3 regions of the Pseudomonas sp. CDFA 610 genome follow, and region 2 is predicted to be linked to each of the others. Evidence: riboswitches for the same ligand, from Rfam matches in the RefSeq annotation. Region 2 holds a riboswitch; each other region holds the start of a gene.
The links. Region 2 has a riboswitch for cobalamin ahead of KDX39_RS01115 (ABC transporter substrate-binding protein). Riboswitches for the same ligand answer to the same signal wherever they lie in the genome.

Region 1: another riboswitch for cobalamin. It lies ahead of KDX39_RS14495 (CbtB domain-containing protein); the one in region 2 lies ahead of KDX39_RS01115 (ABC transporter substrate-binding protein).
Region 3: another riboswitch for cobalamin. It lies ahead of cobO (cob(I)yrinic acid a,c-diamide adenosyltransferase); the one in region 2 lies ahead of KDX39_RS01115 (ABC transporter substrate-binding protein).

The regions. Positions count from the first base shown of each region.
Region 1 covers NZ_JAGTPM010000007.1:128,533-135,995, reverse strand. Annotated here, with positions in the region: gene KDX39_RS14515 (hypothetical protein) at 1-142, shown strand, start outside; gene cobM (precorrin-4 C(11)-methyltransferase) at 132-878, opposite strand; gene KDX39_RS14505 (cobalamin biosynthesis protein) at 910-1,359, opposite strand; gene KDX39_RS14500 (CbtA family protein) at 1,337-2,059, opposite strand; gene KDX39_RS14495 (CbtB domain-containing protein) at 2,070-2,255, opposite strand; cobalamin riboswitch at 2,356-2,566, opposite strand; cobalamin riboswitch at 2,625-2,847, shown strand; gene cobW (cobalamin biosynthesis protein CobW) at 2,958-4,067, shown strand; gene cobN (cobaltochelatase subunit CobN) at 4,071-7,463, shown strand, end outside.
Region 2 covers NZ_JAGTPM010000001.1:230,598-238,060, forward strand. Annotated here, with positions in the region: gene KDX39_RS01100 (peptidase U32 family protein) at 1-1,596, opposite strand, end outside; gene KDX39_RS01105 (ABC transporter ATP-binding protein) at 1,715-2,506, opposite strand; gene KDX39_RS01110 (FecCD family ABC transporter permease) at 2,503-3,525, opposite strand; gene KDX39_RS01115 (ABC transporter substrate-binding protein) at 3,522-4,535, opposite strand; cobalamin riboswitch at 4,669-4,865, opposite strand; gene KDX39_RS01120 (FadR/GntR family transcriptional regulator) at 4,884-5,600, opposite strand; gene KDX39_RS01125 (FadR/GntR family transcriptional regulator) at 5,709-6,443, shown strand; gene KDX39_RS01130 (oligogalacturonate-specific porin KdgM family protein) at 6,648-7,370, opposite strand.
Region 3 covers NZ_JAGTPM010000010.1:207,278-214,740, forward strand. Annotated here, with positions in the region: gene KDX39_RS19935 (cobyrinate a,c-diamide synthase) at 1-1,270, opposite strand, end outside; gene cobO (cob(I)yrinic acid a,c-diamide adenosyltransferase) at 1,296-1,907, opposite strand; cobalamin riboswitch at 2,000-2,215, opposite strand; gene KDX39_RS19945 (PQQ-dependent sugar dehydrogenase) at 2,377-3,705, shown strand; gene KDX39_RS19950 (C40 family peptidase) at 3,877-4,419, opposite strand; gene KDX39_RS19955 (C40 family peptidase) at 4,514-5,236, opposite strand; gene KDX39_RS19960 (NAD-dependent deacylase) at 5,312-6,076, opposite strand; gene hda (DnaA regulatory inactivator Hda) at 6,070-6,774, opposite strand; gene KDX39_RS19970 (AI-2E family transporter) at 6,991-7,463, opposite strand, start outside.

The sequences.
Region 1 (7,463 bases), on a different contig from region 2:
AAAGGTCCGTACACAGCCGGTTCAATCACGTCAGCTTGCGCCGGATAATCTGCGTCGTTTCAGTAACGCCGGTGCCACGCCGGACTATGTCCACGCCGTTGCTGGCACCCGCTGTCTGCCAAGCCCTGTCGCTAAGGTCTGAACAGGTGCGCATGGCCTGCCCGATACAGCGATGACTCGCTGAACGTATCGTTTGCCAGTACACGTCCTACCAGTATCAACGCAGTGCGCCGGAAACCTTTGGCCTGCACCTTTTCTTCTATGTCTGCCAGGGTGCCTTGCACCCAGTCCTGATCCGGCCAACTGGCGCGATGCACCACGGCAATCGGGCAGTCCTCGCCGTAATGCGGTACGAGGTCTTCGATGATCCGGTGCAGATTGTTGACGCCCAGATGAATCGCCATGGTGGCCCGATGCTGCGCAAGGCTGGCCAGTTCTTCGCCGGGCGGCATTGAAGTCTTGTCGGCGTAACGGGTCAGGATCACGCTCTGCGAGATGTCGGGCAGGGTGAGTTCTGTGCCGAGCAACGCCGCACAGGCGGCCGTTGCAGTAACGCCGGGGATGATTTCAAAGGGAATGCCCAGTTCGCGCAAATGCCGGATCTGTTCGCCGATGGCGCCATACAGGCTCGGATCACCCGAGTGCACGCGTGCAACGTCCTGACCCTGGGCATGAGCGGTCTTGATCAGGTCGATGATCTGTTCCAAGTGCAGCTCGGCGCTGTTGACCACCTGAACGGCCCGATTGCCCTCCAGCACTGCGACGGGCACCAGTGAGCCTGCGTATAGGATGACCGGGCAACTGCGGATCAGGCGCTGGCCCTTGACGGTGATCAGCTCCGGGTCGCCGGGGCCTGCGCCGATGAAAAAAACGGTCAAGGAAATCTCCTGAATTGAGTCAATGCCGCGATTATCCGCCTGTAGCAGGGCTGGTTGCCAAGGCAAATGTAGCGTGGGTGTTTTTCTGGCGTTCGATCACCAGCCCGGCGGTGCCATCACCCAGTTGCGCCGCAAGCGCCAGCGCCGAACCTTCGGCGACGCCGTGGCATCCGGTGTGTTGCAGGACATTCGCCGAGCGATGCGTGAGGTGCAGATCCCAGTACACCAACTGCGCCGCATTGAAGAGCACCAAAGGAACGGCCAGTTGCTGCGCCAATTCCAGCAGGCCGGGCTCTTCGCTTTTCAGGTCGATGGAGGCCAGCGCCGTGACATCGGCCATGCCCAGTCCATGCGCCTTCAGGTGCTGCTCCAGCAGTGCATGCAACTGCAGGACAGAGCAACCGCGCCGACACCCCAGGCCCGCGACGATGACAGACGCGGGCAGGGTGATCGTCTGCTCAGGCCGGGTGTGGTTCGGCATGTTGCAGATCGACGTTGTTGCGACGGAACAGCCAGGCGCTGATCATGCCCAATGCCACCCAGAACACGGCATTGGTCAGCAGCGAGGCCACGATGAATTGCGATTCCAGCGTCTCGGGTGCAAGGCGCTCGTGAACCAGCGGCTGTGGCGCGCCGATCACATGCGGTGCAACCAGAATGGCGATGCCCAGCACTTTGAGCAGCAGATTCTGACCGAAGATCAGCAGCGCGAGACCAGCAGCGGTGGAGGCTGCGGTGCCGACCCACCAGAGCTGACGCTGACCGAGCTCGGCGGCTGCAGTGCCCGGCAGCTCCGGCGGCAGGCCCAGCGTCGGGGCCAGCACGAACACGGCGAAACCGGCCAGTCCCCAGCCGGCACCCTGAAGCGGGCTGCCCGGTGCGCGCAAGGTATAAAGCCCAGCGAGCATCAACGCGAATCCTGCTGCAACCACCAGATTGCCTCCGGTGGTGGACAGCACGCGCTGCCACCCGTCTTCCGGCTCCCAGGCGGCTTCGTCATGTTCATGAGGGTGCTCGGCCGCGACGCCGCTGGCATGTTCATGCACGTGTTCGGCAGGGGCGTTTTCGTAGGTTTCGGCCTGCTGGATCAACGGGACGACCCAGAAGCTTTGCAACAGCGTCAGCAACAGCGCGGCGAGCAGGCCGGTGAAACCTGCGGTGTAAGCGATTCGCTTGAACATTGTGGTGTCCTCAATGACAAGGGAAGGCGGCGCTGTGACGGGTATCGTGTGCCGCGTTGTGCACGGCGGCAATGTGCGAGAAACCGGCAAAGTACACAAGGCACGCGCCCAGCAGGGCGGCGCTGATGGCTGCGGTGAGACGTTGCGTGCGGGTGGAGCTGGCTGTGGCCGGATGGCTGCTGCTGATGGTCGTCATGGCGTTCCCTCTGAGTCGTTGGGCAAAAGCGGGCCATGCGCACAGATACCCGCTGACGAACGTCAGAGGCTTCAATGGCGCCCGCCCACCGCGGGTGTGTCATTTGCAAACGTAGCGGGCCGGTCTCCGGGCTCGCGAGGGGACGAGACAGCACTGTCTCTCCTTCGAAGTCACCTTCCCATGCCGGAGCACAGTGGATCTGACTTCCTCTCGCTTACCGTTGCGGGGGCAGCACCGGACTTGCTCAACGATCTGAGCGCACCGGTTTCCCGTTTCACCCCGTGAGGGGCACCCGTAACAAGGCGCACAGGAGACCACGCGTGGCGGGGGATCGTCAATCTCAGCGATTGACCTGCCAGCGGTCACTGCGTAGCCTTGCCGGTTCGAGGTTCTTCGCTTGCAGCCCAGTGCTCAAGCGCAGCTAAGACGGGAATGCGGTCGATGCCGCAGCTGCCCCCGCAACTGTAATCGGTCATGTTCGTCGCACAGCCACTGCCCCGGCGGGAAGGCGCGATGAATGCGTATCGCAAGGCTCGAAAGCCTGCAATGCGCTGCCGTAAGCCAGGAGACCTGCCTCGACCCGGGCCAAGGCCCGCGAATTCTCACTACAACCGGGCGGGGTGATCCGGTGGCGATTTGATCCGTGTGTGTCGCACGCGGTTCTCGTCCTGTTTGCCCGCCGCATTGCCACAAGGGCATCTGATGAAAACACTGGCCAAGCTTCCCGTCACCATCGTCACCGGCTTTCTGGGCTCGGGTAAAACTACCCTGTTGCGTCACATGCTCGATAACGCCGAAGGGCGTCGCATCGCGGTGATCGTCAACGAGTTCGGCGAGTTGGGTATCGACGGCGAAATCCTCAAGCAGTGCACCATCGGCTGTACCGAAGAAGAAGCCAACGGGCGTGTCTATGAGCTGGCCAACGGCTGCCTGTGCTGCACGGTTCAGGAAGAGTTCTTCCCGGTGATGCGCGAACTGGTGGCTCGTCGCGGCGATCTGGATCACATCCTGATCGAGACCAGCGGCCTGGCGCTGCCAAAGCCTTTGGTTCAGGCTTTCCAATGGCCGGAAATCCGTAACGCCTGCACCGTCGATGCGGTCATCACCGTGGTCGACAGTCCGGCGGTATTGGCCGGTACGTTTGCGGCCTTCCCGGACCAGGTCGATGCCCAGCGCAAGCTGGACCCGAATCTGGATCATGAGTCGCCCCTGCACGAGCTGTTTGCCGACCAATTGGCCAGCGCTGACCTGGTCATCCTCAACAAGGCCGACATGATCGACGCTGAAGGGTTGGCTGCGGTTCGCGCAGAAGTCTCTGAGGAACTGCCGCCCGCCGTCAAGGTGATCGAGGCCAGCAGTGGTCGTCTGCCGATCAGCGTGTTGCTGGGCGTCGGTGCCGAATCGGAAGTCCACATCGACGGTCGCAAGACCCATCATGATCATCATGACGGTGAAGACGATGATCACGACCACGACGCGTTTGACTCGATCTCCATCAAACTGCCTCAGGCCGAAGAGGCTTTACTGCTCAATGCATTGAACCAACTGGTCGTGCAGCACGGCATTCTGCGCGTCAAAGGTTTTGCCGCGATTCCCGGCAAGCCGATGCGCCTGCTGATCCAGGGCGTGGGCACACGTTTTGATAAGCACTTTGACCGTGCATGGCGTGCGGACGAAGAACGCATCACTAATCTGGTGTTGATTGGCCAGGAACTGGATGCCACTGCGCTTGAAGCCCAGCTCAACAGCTTGCTGGAGGAAGAGGTCTATAAAGGGCTGGAAGCAAAACTTCGTGAGATGAGCAAGGACTGACCCATGCACCTGCTGAGAACCCAGCCCGGCGGTTTCGTACCCGACGACAGCATCGCTGATCTTGGGCAGACCCCGGCCGATCTGGTGATTCTCTGCAGCGGCGATTCGAGCCTGGCGCTGCTGGCCGAAGCGGCCCGGCAGATGCCTGAAGATTACCCCAGCCTGCGTCTGGCCAACCCGATGCAGATACAGAATCACGCCTCGGTCGATCTGTATGTCGATGAGGTACTGCGTCACGCCAAAGTGATTGTGCTTTCTCTGCACGGCGGCATTGGTTACTGGCGTTACGGCGTCGAGCGGCTGATGGAGCTGGCTGCGCAAGGCGTCACGGTGATTATGGTGCCGGGGTGTGACCGGCACGATCCGGAACTGATCGACCTGAGCACCGTTGCTGCAACCGACTGCAACCGGCTGTGGCAGTTCCTGCGTCAGGGCGGTCTACAAAATGCGCTGGACCTTTATAGCTGCATCGCCAGCACCTGGCTCGGTCACGATTACGCCTGGGCCGAGCCTCAGCCGCTGCCACGTACCGCTGTTTATCATCCGAAGCGGGCAACTGCCGGACTGGCCGACTGGCAGGCCGACTGGCTCAGTGACCAGCCTGTGGCTGCGTTGCTGTTTTATCGTTCGCACTTGCAGGCCGCCAACACCGGCTTCATCGACGAATTCTGCGCGCGACTGCAGGCACAGGGCCTCAACCCTTTGCCGATCGCCGTCGCCAGCCTCAAGGAGGCTGGCTGCTTCACGCAGGTAGAAGACTGGCTGGATGAGGCCGGAGTTGAGCTGATCCTCAACACCACCGGCTTTGCCCAGTCGAGTCCGGAAGCACCGCACCTGCGACCGTTCCGACGCGACGTGCCGGTCATTCAGGCCATCTGTGCGCAGGACAACGAGCCTGCATGGCAGGCCAGCGAGCAGGGCCTGGGCGCGCGCGATCTGGCGATGCACATCGCGCTGCCGGAACTGGACGGGCGCATCATCAGCCGTCCCATCAGCTTCAAGGACCTGGCGTGGCGCAGTGAGCGCAGTCAGTCCGATGTGGTCTGCTATCGGGCTCATCCCGAGCGTATGGATTTCGTCGCGCAACTGGCGCGGCGCTGGATTCTTCTGGCGCGGCTGCGCAATGGCGACAAGCGTGTCGCGCTGATTCTGGCCAACTATCCCACTCGCGACGGTCGTATCGGCAACGGCGTCGGGCTGGACACGCCGGCTGCCGCACTGAATATCCTGCGCGCCATGCAGGCTGAGGGTTATCCGGTGTCCGAGCTGCCTGACAGCGGCACCGAGCTGATTCAGCAATTGCTTGGCGGCGTGACCAACGATCTGGACAGCATTGATCAGCGCCCGTGTCAGCAGAGCATGGCGCTGGATGAATATCTGGACGCGTTCAACGCGCTGCCGCAGGCCAATCGTGATGCGGTGAACGCCCGCTGGGGGGCGCCGGACGCCGATCCGATGTTCCGTAGCGGGCGGATGATGATCGCAGGCCTGCGCTTCGGCCTGACCTTTGTCGGCATTCAGCCCGCACGGGGCTACCAGGTCGATCAGAGCGCGGTCTATCACGACCCGGATCTGGTGCCGCCGCATGGCTATCTCGCTTTCTACTTCTGGCTGCGCAAGGCCTACGGTGCGCACGCGATGGTGCATGTCGGCAAACACGGCAACCTGGAGTGGCTGCCCGGCAAGGGTGTAGGTCTGTCGGAAAACTGCTGGCCGGATGCTGTGCTGGGTCCGATGCCGAACATCTATCCGTTCATCGTCAACGATCCGGGCGAGGGTGCGCAGGCCAAGCGTCGTACGCAGGCCGTGATCATCGACCATCTGATGCCGCCCCTGACCCGCGCCGAAACCTACGGTCCGTTGCGCAATCTGGAATTGCTGGCCGACGAATATTACGAAGCACAGTTGCTCGACCCGCGCCGCGCCCGCGAACTGCAACGCGATATCCTCAAGCTGGTCCGCGAAACGCAGATCGACCGGGAACTGGCGCTGGATGAATCGACCGACTGCGATGCAGACGTTGCAGTCTGGCTGCCGCGTCTGGACACCTATCTGTGTGATTTGAAGGAATCGCAGATCCGCGATGGTCTGCATATCTTTGGTCAGTCACCTGAAGGTCGCTTGCGCACCGACACGCTGCTGGCCCTGTTGCGAATTCCCCGTGGCGACGGCCGCGGAGCCCAGTCGAGCCTGTTGCGGGCGTTGAGCAAGGCATTCGATCTGGGCTTCGATCCGCTGGATTGCGAGCTTGCCGAGCCTTGGCAGGGGCCGCGACCAACCGAACTGCTGGCGCTGAGTGCCGACCCGTGGCGCACGGCTGGCGATGCGCGTGAGCGTCTTGAGCTCTACGCCGCCGTCTTGATCGAACGCATTACGCAAGGTCGGGACGTGACGGATTTGCCGGAGCATGCCGATCTGGCACTGATCCTCGACAGCCTGCGAGAAGTGGTCGCGCCACGTCTGGACGCCTGTGGTCCTGGAGAAATGCAGGGCATGCTGGATGCGCTGAGCGGTCGCTTTGTGCCTGCCGGGCCCAGCGGCGCGCCGAGTCGCGGGCGGCTGGATGTATTGCCCACCGGGCGCAATTTCTTCAGCGTGGACGTGCGCAACCTGCCGACGACTACGGCGTGGCGGATCGGTTTCCAGTCGGCAAACCTGCTGCTGGAGCGCCATCTTCAGGATCACGGCGATCATTTGCGGCAACTGGGTCTCTCGGTCTGGGGCACGGCGACCATGCGCACCGGTGGCGACGACATTGCGCAGGCCATGGCGCTGATGGGTGTGCGTCCTGTCTGGGCGACGGGCAGTCAGCGCGTCGATGACTTCGAGATTCTGCCGGTCAGCCTGCTGGACCGCCCGCGAGTGGACGTGACCTTGCGGGTTTCCGGCTTCTTTCGCGATGCCTTTGCCAACCTGATTCGTCTGTTCGACGCGGCCGTGCAGGCTGTTGCGGCTCTGGACGAACCGGATGACCTGAACCCGATTGCTGCCCGTGTGCGCGAAGAACGGGCAAATTTTATCGCTGAAGGTCTGAGCGAGGACGAAGCCGCGCGTCAGGCCAGCTGGCGCATCTTCGGTGCCAAGCCAGGCGCCTATGGCGCAGGCGTTCAGGGCGCTATCGATGGCCGCTTGTGGCAAAGCCGCCAGGACCTGGCCGAGGTTTATCTGAATTGGGGCGGTTATGCCTATGGCGGTTCAGATGAAGGCACACCTGCCCGGCAGCGTTTCGCTCAGCGTCTTTCTCAGGTGCAGGCGGTGGTGCAGAACCAGGACAACCGCGAGCACGATCTGCTCGATTCCAATGATTACTACCAGTTTCAAGGTGGCATGCTCGCCGCTGCTGAAACCCTCAGCGGCCAGAAAACGGCCAGCTACCATGGTGATCACAGCCAGCCG
Region 2 (7,463 bases):
AGGGTAAACCGGAGGTGGCGTGGTTTCAGCCTTGCGTCCGCCCTGTGGATGCGCCTTGACGCGCGCTTCGGTGAGCGCTTCGATGGTGTCGCGGCGCAGGGTCTTGAGCTGGGAGTTGGGCACGAAGAATGCCTGGGGTGCGTCCAGCCTGATGTCCTGGGCGTGATAGATCGTGGTGCCCAGTTGGGACAGCAGATCGCGCAACTGGTCCAGCGCCTGTTCCGGCTTGTTCGCCGCGCCAAACGGACCGTCCAGATGAGTCGTGACGCTGACGCCCTCTTCGCTGGTCGCGGTCAGGTTCAGGCGCTCTTCGCGCAATTCGACCTGCCACTGAATGCCGATCCGGCGTTCGGCCGAGGTCTTCAGCAAGGCCTGTTGCCAGTTATGGTCCAGGTTACGGCTCAGCGGATGATTCGGACGCAGACGGGAGAGGGCGGCCGGCATTTCGTTGGGCTCGACGCGATAGCGCCAGCGTTTCTCACCGTCTTCCTCGAATTCGCCTTTGAGCTCCGCGACGTTGGCGCGGAAACCCACCACTTCACGTTTGATCAGCACGTTCAGCCCGTCGCCGTTGGACAGCGGCTCGTGAGTGACCGCGATCAGGTCGCGCTTGCCCAGTTTCTCCACGCTGCCGACCAGCAGGCCGGTGAAGGTCGGCGTGTCGAACGCACCAATGTCGATCTTGCGGTCGCTGACGAAGTAATCGGTGCTGCCGCGGTTGAAGGTCTTTTCCGGGTCAGGCACGAAGAAGTGTGCGGTACGGCCGCTGGAGGCACGCGCCAGATCCGGGCGGTCCTCCAGAATGTCGTCCAGACGCTGGCGGTAGTACGCGGTGATGTTCTTGACGTAGCCCGCATCCTTGTAACGGCCCTCGATCTTGAACGAGCGCACGCCCGCTTCAACCAGCGCGCGCAGGTTGGCGCTCTGGTTGTTGTCTTTCATCGACAGCAGGTGCTTTTCGAAGGCCACGACGCGACCCTGATCATCCTTGAGGGTGTAGGGCAGACGGCAGGCCTGGGAGCAGTCGCCGCGGTTGGCGCTGCGGCCGTTCTGTGCGTGGGAGATGTTGCACTGCCCGGAGAACGCCACGCACAACGCGCCGTGAATGAAGAACTCGATGGCCGCGTCGGTTTCGTCGGCGATCTCGCGGATTTCCTGCAGGTTCAGCTCACGAGCCAATACCAGCTGCGAGAAACCTGCCTGATCGAGAAACTTCGCCCGACCCAGAGTACGGATGTCGGTCTGGGTGCTGGCATGCAGCTCGATGGGCGGAATGTCCATGTCCAGAACGCCGAGGTCCTGCACGATCAGCGCATCCACGCCTGCATCGTAGAGCTGGTGGATCAGCGTGCGGGCCGGTTCCAGCTCGTCGTCATGCAGGATGGTGTTGATGGTGGTGAAGATGCGCGCGTGGTAGCGATGGGCGAATTTCACCAGTTCGGCGATATCGCTGACCTCGTTGCAGGCGTTGTGTCGTGCGCCGAAGCTTGGCCCGCCAATGTACACCGCGTCGGCGCCATGCAGGATGGCTTCACGGGCGATGCTCGTGTCCCGTGCGGGGCTGAGCAATTCCAGATGGTGTTTGGGTAGGGACATGGCTACGGCATCCGACGGCGGGCAAAGCGCGCATTGTAGTGCCATGGGCCGCGCTGCGCACCTGCGCTGATCGCTGCGGCGGCATTTACTGACTGTCGGTGGGGTTGAGAAGGGGGCTTCAGGGCGAGCGCAGACGCAGAATCCGTGAGCCATCGAACGGGTCGGTCAGCCAGCGGCCGATCACACCGAAGGTGTCCAGCAGCCGCTCGGGCGTCAGCACCTCGGCGGGTGCGCCCAGTGCGACCATGCGGCCTTTTTCCATTACGGCCACCCGGTCACAGTCCAATGCCTGATTCAAATCATGCAGGGCGATGACCGTGGTGACCGGCAACGCCTTGACCAGACCGAGAATGGTCAACTGATGCTGGATATCCAGGTGATTGGTCGGCTCGTCCAGCAACAGGATTCCCGGCCTCTGTGCCAGCGCCCGGGCGATATGCACCCGTTGCCGTTCGCCGCCCGACAAGGTATGCCAGGCGCGCTTGATGAAGGGCAGCATGTCCACGTCCACCAGCGCCTGACGAACGATCCGGTCATCGTTGTCACTCCAGGGCGCCAGCGCCGACAGCCAGGGCGTGCGGCCCAGTTCCACGGCGTCCAGTACAGTGATCGCGTCACTTGTTTCGGCCTGTTGCTCGACCACCGCCAGCGCCCGGGCGACGTCGCGCCGGTTCAGGCTCGACAGAGGACGTTCGCCGATGGTTACCTGACCGCTGGACGGCTTGTGGATGCCGGACAGCAATTTGAGCAGCGTCGATTTGCCAGAGCCATTCGGGCCCACAATACCCAGTGTCTCGCCTTGGGCGATGCTCAGGTCCACGTCGCGCAGCAGGGTCGCGCCGCGAACCGAATAGCCCAGTCCTGTGCAACCGAGCACCGAGGTAGCGACATCGGGACTGAAGGCGCTCATCGTGTCCTGTTCCCCTGAATGAGGATCAATGCAAACACAGGTGCGCCGATCAGGGCGGTGATCACCCCGATCGGCAGCGCCTGGCCTTTGATCAGCGTGCGCGAAAGAATGTCGGCCGCGATCAGGAATAGTGCACCGCTCAAGGCGCTCAGCGGCACCAGCCGGGCATGGCGTACGCCGGTGAGCATTCTTACCGCATGCGGAATCACCAGACCGACGAAACCGATGGACCCTACAATCGAGACCATCACCGCTGTCACCAGCGCCGCAGTGGCGATCAACACGATCTGCACCCGTCGCACGGCGATGCCGAGTGAAGCAGCGGAGTCGCTGCCAAAGGTGAACGCATCCAGCGCGCGACGATGCCAAAGGCACACCAGCATACCGAACAGAGCTGCGGGCACAGCCATCCACACCGAGGGCCAGCGTACGCCACTCAGATTGCCCAGCAACCAGAACATGATGCCGCGTGCCTGTTCGGAGCTGGCCGACTTGGTGATCAGGAACGAGGTCAGCGCGTTGAACAGTTGCGAGCCGGCAATACCCGCCAGAATGATTTGCCCGGCGGCCGTGTTGCCCCTCGATGAGTGGGCGAGCAGAGCGACCAGAGAGAACGCCACCAGCGCGCCGACGAAAGCGCCTGCCGACATGGAAATGACCCCGGCACCGAAACCCAGAATCGCCACCATGACTGCGCCGGTCGAGGCGCCGGCTGAAATGCCCAGCAGATAAGGATCGGCCAGCGGGTTGCGTAACAGCGACTGCAGCACCACGCCACAAATAGCCAGCCCCGAACCGCAGGCAGCGGCTACGATGGCGCGGGTCAGGCGGTAATTCCAGACAATGCCTTCATCGATGGGATCAAGCACATAGCCCGCCGCCCACAGCTTGTTGGCCAGTACCTGAAACACCACCTGCAGACTGATCGAGGTTTCGCCAATCGCGGCGCCGAGGATGATGGCCAGCACCAGCACCGCCGAGACCCAGATCACATGGCCGAGTGCGACAGGCAATCTCATTGAGTGGCATTGAAACGGTTGGCGGCAGCGGACAGCTCTTCGATGCCGGTGAACAGACGCAGGCTGGCCTGCATGCCTTCTGCGTCGATGATCACGATGCGGTCGTGCTTCACAGCGTCCATGTTGCGGGTCACCGGGTCAGACTTGAGGAATTCGATTTTCTTGCGGTAGTCGTCGGCCGGGAAGCGGCGGCGGTCCATGCGGGCGATCACCAGAATGCTCGGGTTGGCCTTGGCGATGGTTTCCCAGCCAACGGTCGGCCATTCTTCATCGGACTGGACGATGTTGCGCATCCCCAGATTATTGAGCATGAAGTCCGGAATACCCTTGCGGCCCGCGACGAAAGGATCGGCTTTCAGATCGGAGCTTGAGAACCAGAACACCGCCGACACGTCCTTGGCATGGTTCTGCTGGACATTGGCCACAGCAGCGCTCAGGCGGGCCTTGAGGTCGGCGACCAGCTTGTCGCCACGATCCTGCACATCAAAGATCTGCGCCAGTTGCTCGATGCTCTTGTAGATGGTCTCGATGCGGAACGCTTCGAGGCGCGTGCCGTCGGCGCCGACCAGATTGTCTTTGCCTTCGCAGTCAGACGGCATCAGGTAGGTCGGAATCTTCAGTTCGTGGAACTGCTCCCGCGTGCCGACTGCACCTTGCTTGCCGACCATCCATTCCAGTTGCACGGCAACCAGTTCGGGGCGTTTGCCGATCACGGCCTCAAAGCTGGGTTCGTTGTTGGCCAGACGCTCGACCTTGTCGTTCTGTTCCTTGAAGCGCGGCAGTACATCGTTGAACCACAGGGAGGTACCGACCAGCCTGTTGCCCAGGCCCAATTCGTACAACATCTCGGTGCCCGATTGCCCAATGGTCACGGCCCTGGCTGGCGCATGAGCGAAGGTCAGCGAGTAGCCGCAGTTTTCAATAGTCAGCGGATAGTGGGTCGGTGCGGCGAGCGCCAGGCTTGAAAGGGTCAGGCTGGCAGCGAGTGCGACAAGGCGGGGCAGTGACATGGAATGCGACCTCGATTCGAACGTGTGTCAGGGCGCATGCACAACAGGAAAACACATCCCGGTCTGCCGGAAACAGCAGCAACTGGCGCAATAAGGCCATGCGCGGATGTCCTTCCCGGACACCCCGCCGGTTAGTGATTGATTAAGGTCGGCAGGTCTCCTGACTGGCATGTCATCGCCTGGCTCCGGCCTTCCCGGGTATCACCCAGTGGCAGTGGTGGAACTGGCTCAATGCCTACAGTTGCGGGGGCAGTTTCGTTTCGGCTCGTGGCGCGAGGCGGGCGAATTCCCTGTTAGTTCCTCTCGGAAACCGACGGGCGGCATGGTAAACGATAAGGGATGGGCTCGCTACGGCTTTGCACGCAGGCGTTGCAGGCTGTTGAGCAGATGCAGGCGCATGGCGGCCCGGGCGGCGTCGCGATCCTGATGGGCGAGGGCGTCGAAGATCTGTTCCTGCTCACGCTGCTGAATATGAGGATCGTCTTCCATCTGCAACGACGCGATGTTGCCGAAACCACTGCGCGCGCGCGGCAGGATGCTGCTGCCCAACTGGTTCATCACGTCGGTGAAGAAGCTGTTGGCGGTGCACAGGGAAATGCGCCGATGGAATTCGTAATCGGCCTGCAGGGTATCCTGGCCGGTCCGGACGCAGCGGTGCAACTCGTCGAGGGCCTGACGAATGGCGCTCAATTGTTCAGGCGTGCGACGTTGTGCAGCCAGCGCGGCAGCTTCGGGCTCAAGGCTCAGTCGCAGTTCAATGATTGCCACGGCGTCGCCGGGCGTGCCGATGGACAGCTCGTCCGACTGATCGGCCCTGGCCTGGGAGGCGTCGACGACGAAGGTGCCGATGCCATGCCGGGTTTCGACCAGCCCTTCGGCCTGCAGGCGTGACATGGCTTCACGGACAACGGTACGGCTGACCCCGGTTTCCCGAATGATCACCTGCTCGGTGGGCAGCTTTTCGCCGCTCTGGATCTCGCCTTCGCGAATTTTGCGGGCGAATTCGGCGACCAATTGCTGGGTCAGGCTGGAACGGCGGCCTTTCGGGGATGCGGTAGGTTCCATGGCGGGTGATCAGGTCCGTATCGGGGCGCTGAGTATAACCTCACTCAGGGCGTGTTTTGTGCGGGGATCGCAGCCTATACTCGGGTATTCGATAGACATGAGGCTGCAATGTCGGACAACGCGCTTTCCTCGCAAAAGAATCATCGCCGCCTGGCTGAAACCCTGGTCGACCGCTTTGCCCAGCGCATGCGTGACGGTGTGCTTCAGCGTGGCGAAAAGTTGCCTTCGGAGCTTCATATCATGGAAGCCGAGGGCGTCAGCCGCACGGTGGTGCGCGATGCGTTGTCGCGGATGCAGGCGGCGGGGCTGGTCGAAACGCGTCATGGGGTCGGAACCTTTGTGCTTGATATGCCGCCGCCGGAGGGTTTTTCCGTCGGGCCTGCCACCATTGTCACGGTGGCGGACGTGCTGAACCTGCTGGAGTTTCGTCTGAGCCTTGAGGTCGAAGCGGCGGGTCTGGCCGCCCAACGACGCAGTCCTGAGGCATTGCTGGAGCTCAAACGGGCCTTCGACGCGCTGCTGGAAGGCCCGCAGAAGTCCGGAACGACCATCAATGCCGACTTTCAGTTTCACCTCAAGATTGCCAAGGCGTCGGGCAATGCCTACCTGATCGATATCATGAAACACCTCGGCACCAAGCTGATTCCCCGCACCCGCATGAACTCGGCCTACACCGGCCAGAGCGATCGACATGCCTATCTGGCCGGCATCAATGCCGAACACCGACAGATTTACAACGCCATCGCCGAAGGCAATGTCGACGCCGCCCGCTCTGCCATGTACCTGCACCTCAACGGCAGCCGCATGCGCCTGCGCAGAACCCAGGCGCTCTACAGCGACTGACATCGAAGGGACGCTGAGCGTCCCGTTCTGCTGTCATGTACAAATCTTGTAGCCCTCAACGAGCTGTGGGAGGCGGCGTCCCGGCGATGCATTTTCTGATGCGACTTTTCAGTGACTGAACTGACGTCATCGCCGGCAAGCCGCCTTCCACGGGTCATGCGTTCAACGGGATGTCATCGTTCCGGCCTTTTTGCGCTTCAACCCTCAAAGAAAGTTGTACTGCACCCCCACCCGCAACCTCAGTTGGCGCTTGTCGTCCTCGGCGTTGACCTTGATGTCGCCCACTTCGAAAAACGGCACCCAGTTCTTGTCCCATTTGTACTTGAAGGCGGCGTTCTGTTCGTAGTCGGTCTTGTCATTGTCGTAGCGGATATAGTCGGCATCGAAATAGGTGAACTGGTACTCGTATGACCAGGGGCCTTTGGTGGCGTAGTTGACCCAGACGTCGTAGCGGTTGATCGACTGATCGTTCATCTGATTGTCGGGCATGTCCTTGTTGATCTTGTCCCGGTCGAGCTTGATCGAGTCATAGCGATAGCGACCCGAAAGCGTCAGTTGGTCGGTCACTTTGTAGCCGACCTTCAACCCCATTTTGTAAGCCGTGGAGCGCTCGATGCTTTCCAGCGCAAGGGAAGGGGTCAGCAGCCATTTGTCATTGAGCTTGTGCTGATAGCTGACCGTCAGCTCGTGGCCGTTGCCCACGGTGTTGTCGAAGGCAACGTCCTGACGATCACCTGCCGTCTTGTATTTCAGTTCGCCCTCAAAGCCCCAGCCGCTGTCCAGGCGCGTGCCGAACTTGACCCGGTCGGCGTGCATGCGGGTACTTTCTGCGTATTGGTGGCGGTAGTTGATGTAGGCGCTGTCGGCATGGGTCCATGCGCTTGGGAACAGGGCGGCCAGAGAAAGCAATGCGATTGATTTTTTCATTTTTTTATTCTTGTTCGAGTGAGAAAAAAGGTGTTTTGGGCAAATCGCAGGCAGCCGGATCCGATGGCCGGTTCGGCCAGGGATCACGCTGTC
Region 3 (7,463 bases), on a different contig from region 2:
CCTGGGGACAGGACGGGAAATAGAAGTGAATGTAGGAAGCGGTCAGGCGACCCTCGCGATAAACCGCTTCGGCACCGCGCCCGCCGTTGGGGCTGATGCCTCGGGCAATCGGCTGCAATTCAGTCGTAGTCAGCGAGTGGTGATAGGTGTGGCCGCGCAACTCGCCTTCCGGCATTTCGACTGCTTGCAGGGCCAGCGCTGCCAGACGCTTCTGCATGGCCGCCTCGCCCGCCAGCAGGCCAACCAGTTCGGCACGCACGCCCTCAACATCGGTCAGGGCTTCCAGCAGATACAGCATGCCGCCACATTCGGCCAGCATGGGTTTGCCGGCCGCGTGGTGCGTGCGGATGTCGGCCAGCATCGTGGTGTTGGCGGACAGTTCAACGTGATGCAGCTCCGGATAGCCGCCGGGCAAGTACACGCTGTCAGCCTCCGGCAAATGGCTGTCGCGGATCGGCGAGAAGAAGGTCAGCTCGGCGCCCATGGTGCGTAGCAGGTCGAGGCTCGCGCCGTAGGTGAACGCAAAGGCTCCATCGCGGGCCACCGCAATGCGCACGCCCTCCAGCAAGCGCTCGACATGTACAGGTTCTGGCGCAGTGAATGTTACCGCTGGAGGCAAGGCCACCTCGCAGGTGCTGGCCAACGCTGCGGCAGCCATGTCCAGGCGCAGATCAAGGTCGTTGAGTTCGTCGGCCTGGACCAGCCCCAGATGGCGACTGGGCAGCTCGAAGCCGGTTTCACGGGACAGCGCACCGTACCAGCGCAAGCCTTCGGTCAGGCTGTTTTCCAGCAACTGCGCATGACGCACCGTACCCACGCGGTTGGCCAGCACGCCGGCAAACGGCAGATCAGGCTGATAGCGCGCCAGCCCCAGCGCCAGAGCACCAAAGGTCTGCGCCATGGCCGTGCCATCGATCACGCCGAGCACCGGCACACCGAAATGGCGCGCCAGATCAGCGCTGGACGGCGTACCGTCGAACAGGCCCATCACGCCTTCGATCAGGATCAGGTCCGCCTCTTCGGCCGCCTCCCACAACAGGCGACGGCTTTCGTCGGCACCGACCATCCACAGGTCCAGTTGAAACACCGGTGCCCCGCTCGCGCGCTCCAGAATCATCGGATCGAGAAAGTCCGGGCCACACTTGAAGACGCGCACCTTGCGCCCCTGATTGCGGTGCAGGCGTGCCAGCGCCGCCGTGACCGTGGTCTTGCCCTGGCCGGATGCGGGTGCAGCAATCAGAACTGCCGGACAATCCCTGGGGGTTCTCATGACCGAATGCTCACAACTGAAAGGCTCACAGTTCTATACCTTTCTGCGCCCGAATGCCGGACTGAAATGCATGTTTGACTACGCCGATATCCGAAACGGTATCTGCCAGGTCGATCAATTCGGGTTTGGCACCACGGCCGGTCACTACCACATGCTGCATCGGCGGACGGGCCTGCAAGTCGGTCAATACCTGCTCAAGATCCAGATAGCCGTGCTTGAGGGCAATGTTCAGCTCGTCGAGCACGACCAGACCGATGGCCGGGTCGCGCAGCATTTCCAGACTCACGGCCCAGGCGGCTTCGGCGGCCGCGATATCGCGCTGGCGATCCTGGGTTTCCCAGGTGAAGCCCTCGCCCATCACGTGATAGCGCACCTGCTCGGGGAAACGGCGGAAAAACATTTCTTCGCCTGTGCTGTTGCGCCCCTTGATGAATTGCACCACGCCGCACTGCATGCCGTGGCCCATGGCGCGCGCGAGCATGCCGAACGCCGAGCTGCTTTTGCCCTTGCCGTTGCCGGACAACACCAGCAACAGACCGCATTCATTGGGTGAGCTGGCGATACGCTCGTCCATCACGGCTTTCTTGCGCTGCATGCGCGCCAGATGGCGTTCGTCGCGTTCGGGGGATTCGTTCATCTCGGCTCTCCGCTCGGGGGGTCGCGAAAGCAGACGGAAGGACAGCACTGAACAGCACGGCAACGCCCTGCACAGAGCATCACCCTCCGTGATGCCATTGAGTATTTCAGGCCGGTCTCCGGGCTCATGAGCGGGTCACCCTGACAGTGCGCCTTCCCGCGTCGAAACGCAGTGGCATCATGCACAGCCTTGACTCATTTACCGTTGCGGGGGCAGCGCCGGAATCGAATCGTCAGACCCTCACCGGCTTCCCTGTTTCACCCTGCCAATCGGGAGGATTGCAGAGCACCTGAAACAAACCGCGAAGGGTAGAGGGTTGGGGGTGGAGCGTCAATCGACACCGCAGTACCGAGGGCATAAAGGCCATTCACCTGCATGGCACCGCCGGAGGGCGACACGCAATTGAACCTCAGCCATCAGGGTGTCTCTATCCCTTACTGGACCCAGCCTTTTTCGATGGAGATTCACGATGTTCAAAATCAGACCACAGTACGCCGTACTGCTTCTGCTCGCAGGCGGCCTTGCGGCGTGCGGCGAGTCTTCGACCTTGCAGGTCTCGGATGGAACAGGGCCTTCTCCCACACTGCCGGAGCCCAATAAGACACTGATTCCGACGGTCAACATCGCTCCGGCCATCGGCTGGGAAAAAGACGCCAAACCGGTGGCTGCGCCAGGCACTCAGGTCGGCGCCTTCGCTGAACATCTGGATCACCCGCGCTGGCTGTATGTGCTGCCCAATGGCGATGTGCTGGTTGCGGAAACCAACTCGCCGGCCAAACCGGATGACGGAAAAGGCATCCGCGGCTGGGTCATGGAGAAGGTCATGGGCCGCGCCGGTGCAGGCGTACCGAGCGCCAACCGCATCACCCTGCTGCGCGACACCAACAACGACGGCGTGGCCGAAACCCGCAGTGTCTTCCTGCAGAACCTCAATTCGCCGTTCGGCATGACACTGGTGGGAAACAAGCTGTACGTGGCCGACACCGACCGGCTGATCAGCTTCCCCTATGAAAGCGGCCAGACTTCAATCAGCGCGCAGCCGACCAAAGTGGTCGATTTGCCGGGCGGCACGCTCAATCACCACTGGACCAAGAACGTCATCGCCAGCAAAGACGGCAGCAAGCTGTACGTGACCGTCGGCTCCAACAGCAACGTGGCCGAGAACGGCATGGACAAGGAAGAAGGCCGTGCAGCGATCTGGGAAGTGGACCCTGCCACCGGCAACCACCGCATCTTCGCCTCGGGCCTTCGCAACCCCAATGGCATGGACTGGGAGCCTGCCACTGGCAAGCTGTGGACCGCCGTCAACGAGCGTGACGAGATCGGCAGCGATCTGGTGCCCGACTACGTGACCTCGGTGCAGGACGGCGGTTTTTACGGCTGGCCTTACAGTTACTACGGCCAGCACGTGGACGAGCGCGTCAAACCGCAGAACCCGGCCCTGGTCGCCAAGGCCATCTCCCCGGATTACGCGGTCGGCCCACACACGGCTTCACTGGGGCTGGTCTTCGCTGACGGCAAGACACTGGCAGCACCGTTCAACGAAGGTCTGTTCATCGGCCAGCATGGCTCCTGGAACCGCAAACCGCACAGCGGCTACAAGGTCGTGTTCGTGCCCTTCAGCGGCGGCAAACCCAACGGCGCACCGGTTGATGTGCTGACCGGCTTCCTCAACAAAGACGAAAAAGCCATGGGCCGCCCGGTAGGAGTAGTCAATGACCATCGCGGCGGGTTGCTGGTGGCGGATGATGTGGGCAATAAGATCTGGCGGGTGACGTCGATAAAGGCGGCTCAGTAGATACAAGCTGCCTCAGGGCGTAAGTTTTATAGGAGGCGGTGGCCGGCGACATGGCTGTTTCAGGCACTGAGAACGCTGGTCAGGAAACCGGATCACCGGCAAGCCGCCTCCCACATTCCCCTGCCAACTGCCATACATAGACAGGCGCTTGCGCCCTCGAAACGGCGGTAATCAGGGACGATTCTGCGCCAGGTTCGACGGTTGAATCACGCGCTTGGCGTTGAGGTAAGCCTTCTGCCAATACGGCTTGTCGAGGCTGTCCAGCTTGACCGTGCCACCGGTAGCCGGCGCATGCACGAAGCGGCCTTCGCCGACGTAGATCCCGGCATGAGAAACCTGCGAGCCACCCGAGGTGGCGAAGAACACCAGATCCCCTGATTGCAGCTGTTCACGGCGCACGTTCGGCGCGCCCATCACCACCATGTCACGCGTGGAGCGCGGCAGGGATATCCCCGCAGCATCACGGTACACATAGCCGATCAGGCCACTGCAATCGAACCCCGAATCCGGTGTGTTGCCACCCCAACGATAAGGCGTGCCGACCAGCCCCAATGCGCGAAACAGCACATCTTCGGCAGCCTGGGAAAGAATCTGGGGAGGAGCAGTCACCACCGGACGCTGAACGACCCGGGGCTGGGGAGGCGGCGGTGCGCTGGCGCAGGCGCCAAGCAACGCAACAAAAGAGATAACCATCAGGCGCAAAGCAATCGACATAACCACAACAACCTGATCCGGATGCGGCTTACGCTGCCGAGAAGCTCAAAAACGAAAACAGGCCATCGGCCTGTCTGCGTTTTCCATATTTCGTTTACTTACGGCGTTTTACTGCGGTCTTGACTGTAGTCGATGTCATCGCCGTTGTCTGCGCGGCAACTGCGGGCGCCTTCACTGCAACGGCACCGGGTGCCATTGCCAGAGGACGCTTGGCTTCGATGAAGGTCTTGCTCCAGTACGCGTCATCGAGGCTGTCGATGCGCACGCCACCGCTGCGGCGGCTGCTGGAGTGAATGAACTGATCGTTACCGGCATAGATTGCTGCGTGGCTGACACGACCGCGGCCGCGTGTGCTGAAGAACAGCAGATCACCCGGTTTGAGGTTGTTGCGCGACACCAGAGGTGCATCCACGTTGATCATTTCGCGGGTCGAGCGTGGCAGGTTCATGCCGGCCTCTTCGCGAAACAGGAAACCGATGAAGCCGCTGCAATCGAAGCCCGAACGTGTCGAAGTGCCGCCGAACTGGTAACGCGTACCGATCAGGGCCTTGCCACGTTCCAGGATACTGTCGGCCAGAACCGGCAGTTTGTAGGACTGGTTGTCAGCAAACTGGGCCAGTTCGTCTTCTGTAGCCATTTCGTCCTGCAGGGCAGCGGCGTCGGCGCGACGAGCTGCGGACTGGGCCGTGACAGTGTTCTGATAACGAGGCGCTTGCTGAGCCTGTTCTTGCTGAGAAACCGGCATGTTGGCCGAGCAACCGAACAGGAATGTAACGAGTGCGAGGGGCACGAGGGGTGCGAAGCGAACAACTTGCATGGGCACGACCGTGGCTGAACTGTTAAGAAGGCGAGACTATGCCCGCTATCCAGGTCATTTGCAAATTCAATCGAACTAAATGTGACTTATGAGTTTTTCCATGACATGTGCCGCCCGGCACTTCAAAAACACGTCCATTTGCGCGCTGTGATCGGTTGCCTCAGGATTGATTTCGGCGGTAAAACCCCCGGAAACTCTGGTCCTGATGACCGGTTCGTGAATATAGGGGAAGCTTGCCGTAGTGCCAATGGTCAGCACCGCGTCATAGCCTATAGCCAGTTGTTCATACAGTGTTTCCAGGGCCTGCTCCGGGAGCATTTCCTGAAAAAGAACGACGGACGGTCGCAAAACGCCACCACAGATTGAGCATAAAGGTGGCAGTGGCCGCTGCAGGTGCTCGCTCAGTTGCGGATCTTTTGCGCCGCAGGACTGACAGAACAGCGGAGCCATCTGACCATGAATCTCGATCAGACGCTCAGGCGGGCTGCCTGCAGCCCTATGATAACCATCGACATTCTGGGTCAGCACCCAGCACTCAGGCTTGATGCGCTGCAACTGGGCAATCGCATAATGAGCAGAATTGGGTTGCCCGCCCAGGCAGGCCTTGCCCAGTTGAGCGATGTATTTCCAGCACAGCTCGGGATCACGCCGCAGCATGGGACCGGACAATGCCACTTCGATCGGCAGACCGTCATCGGTACGGCCGTTATAGAGTCCGCCTATGCCTCGGTAAGTCGGCAAGCCCGAATCGGCGGACAGTCCGGCACCGGTAATGATCAGAATTCGCCTGGCGTGACGCAGTGCCGCCGCCGTTTGCATGACCAGTGCGTCGTCTACCACCCCAGCGTCTCTTTAAGGAAGGGAATGGTCAGCTTGCGCTTCTCCTGCAGGGAGGCCTGATCGAGGCGCTCCAGCAATTCGAACAGCGCACTCATGCTGCGGGTGCCGCGGGTGAGGATGAAATGCCCGACTTCGTCCGTCAGGTGCAGGCCGCGTCGCGAAGCACGCAGTTGCAAAGCGCGCAGCTTGTCCTCATCGGACAGGCCGCGCATCTGGAACACCAGCGCCATGGTCAGGCGGGACTTGAGGTCCGGCAGCTTGACCGGCAGTTCGCGAGGCGACTTGGACGCCGCAATCAGCAGACGCCGTCCACTGTCACGCAGGCGGTTGAACAGGTGAAAAAGGGCCTCTTCCCAGTCCGGCTTGCCGACCACGGCCTGCAAGTCGTCCAGACACACCAGTTCGTACTGTTCGAGATGGTCGAACAGCTCGATCCCTTCGTCAATGACTTCGGCCAGCGGCAGATAGACCGCAGGCTCACCCATCTGCTCGAAGCGCAGGCAGGCCGCCTGCAACAGATGCGTACGCCCTACCCCGTCCTTGCCCCACAGATAAATGAGGCTTTCCGTCCATCCGGCGTCGGCTTCGCACAGCCGCTCGACATAGCCGAGTGCAGCGGCATTGGCGCCTGGATAATAATTGACGAAGGTGGCGTCATCACGCAGACGCACACTCAGGGGCAGCTGAATCGGTTTCATGCTGACGAACGGTTCGTGCGAACCGCCAAGGGCCTCTGTGTAAAGTGCGCAAAGTTTATACCCGTGACGCTGGTCGCACAATGCGACAGACCCCAAGCAAAATCAAAGGGTTGCGTCAGGCTGTGTAAAGCGATGAGGTGTTTCAGGCATCTGCGACCCTTTCACGGACCTGGCCTGCGTCTGTGAAGGGGTCGCTTGATCAGCGGCTGTAACGGCTTACAGATCAGGGTCTTCAGCCCCGGCGTAGATCTGTGAATCCTTGTACACGTCATGGGCATGACGGACCAGCACCATGATCACCGCTGCCACCGGCAAGGCCAGCAGAATGCCAGTGAAGCCGAACAGCTCGCCGCCGGCAAGGATCGCGAAGATCACCGCCACCGGGTGCAGTCCGATGCGGTCTCCCACCAGCAAAGGCGTGAGCACCATGCCTTCCAGCGCCTGACCGATCATGAACACCGCGACGATGCCCATCATCGGGTACAGGTCACCGCCGAACTGGAACAGACCCGCCACCAGCGCCGAACCGATCCCGATCACGAAGCCCATATAAGGCACGATGGCCGCCAGACCCGCGATCACGCCGATCAACAGCCCCAGTTCCAGGCCGACCAGCATCAGGCCGCTTGCGTAGATCACCCCGAGGCCGACCATGACCAGCAACTGTCCACGAATGAACGCACCCAGCA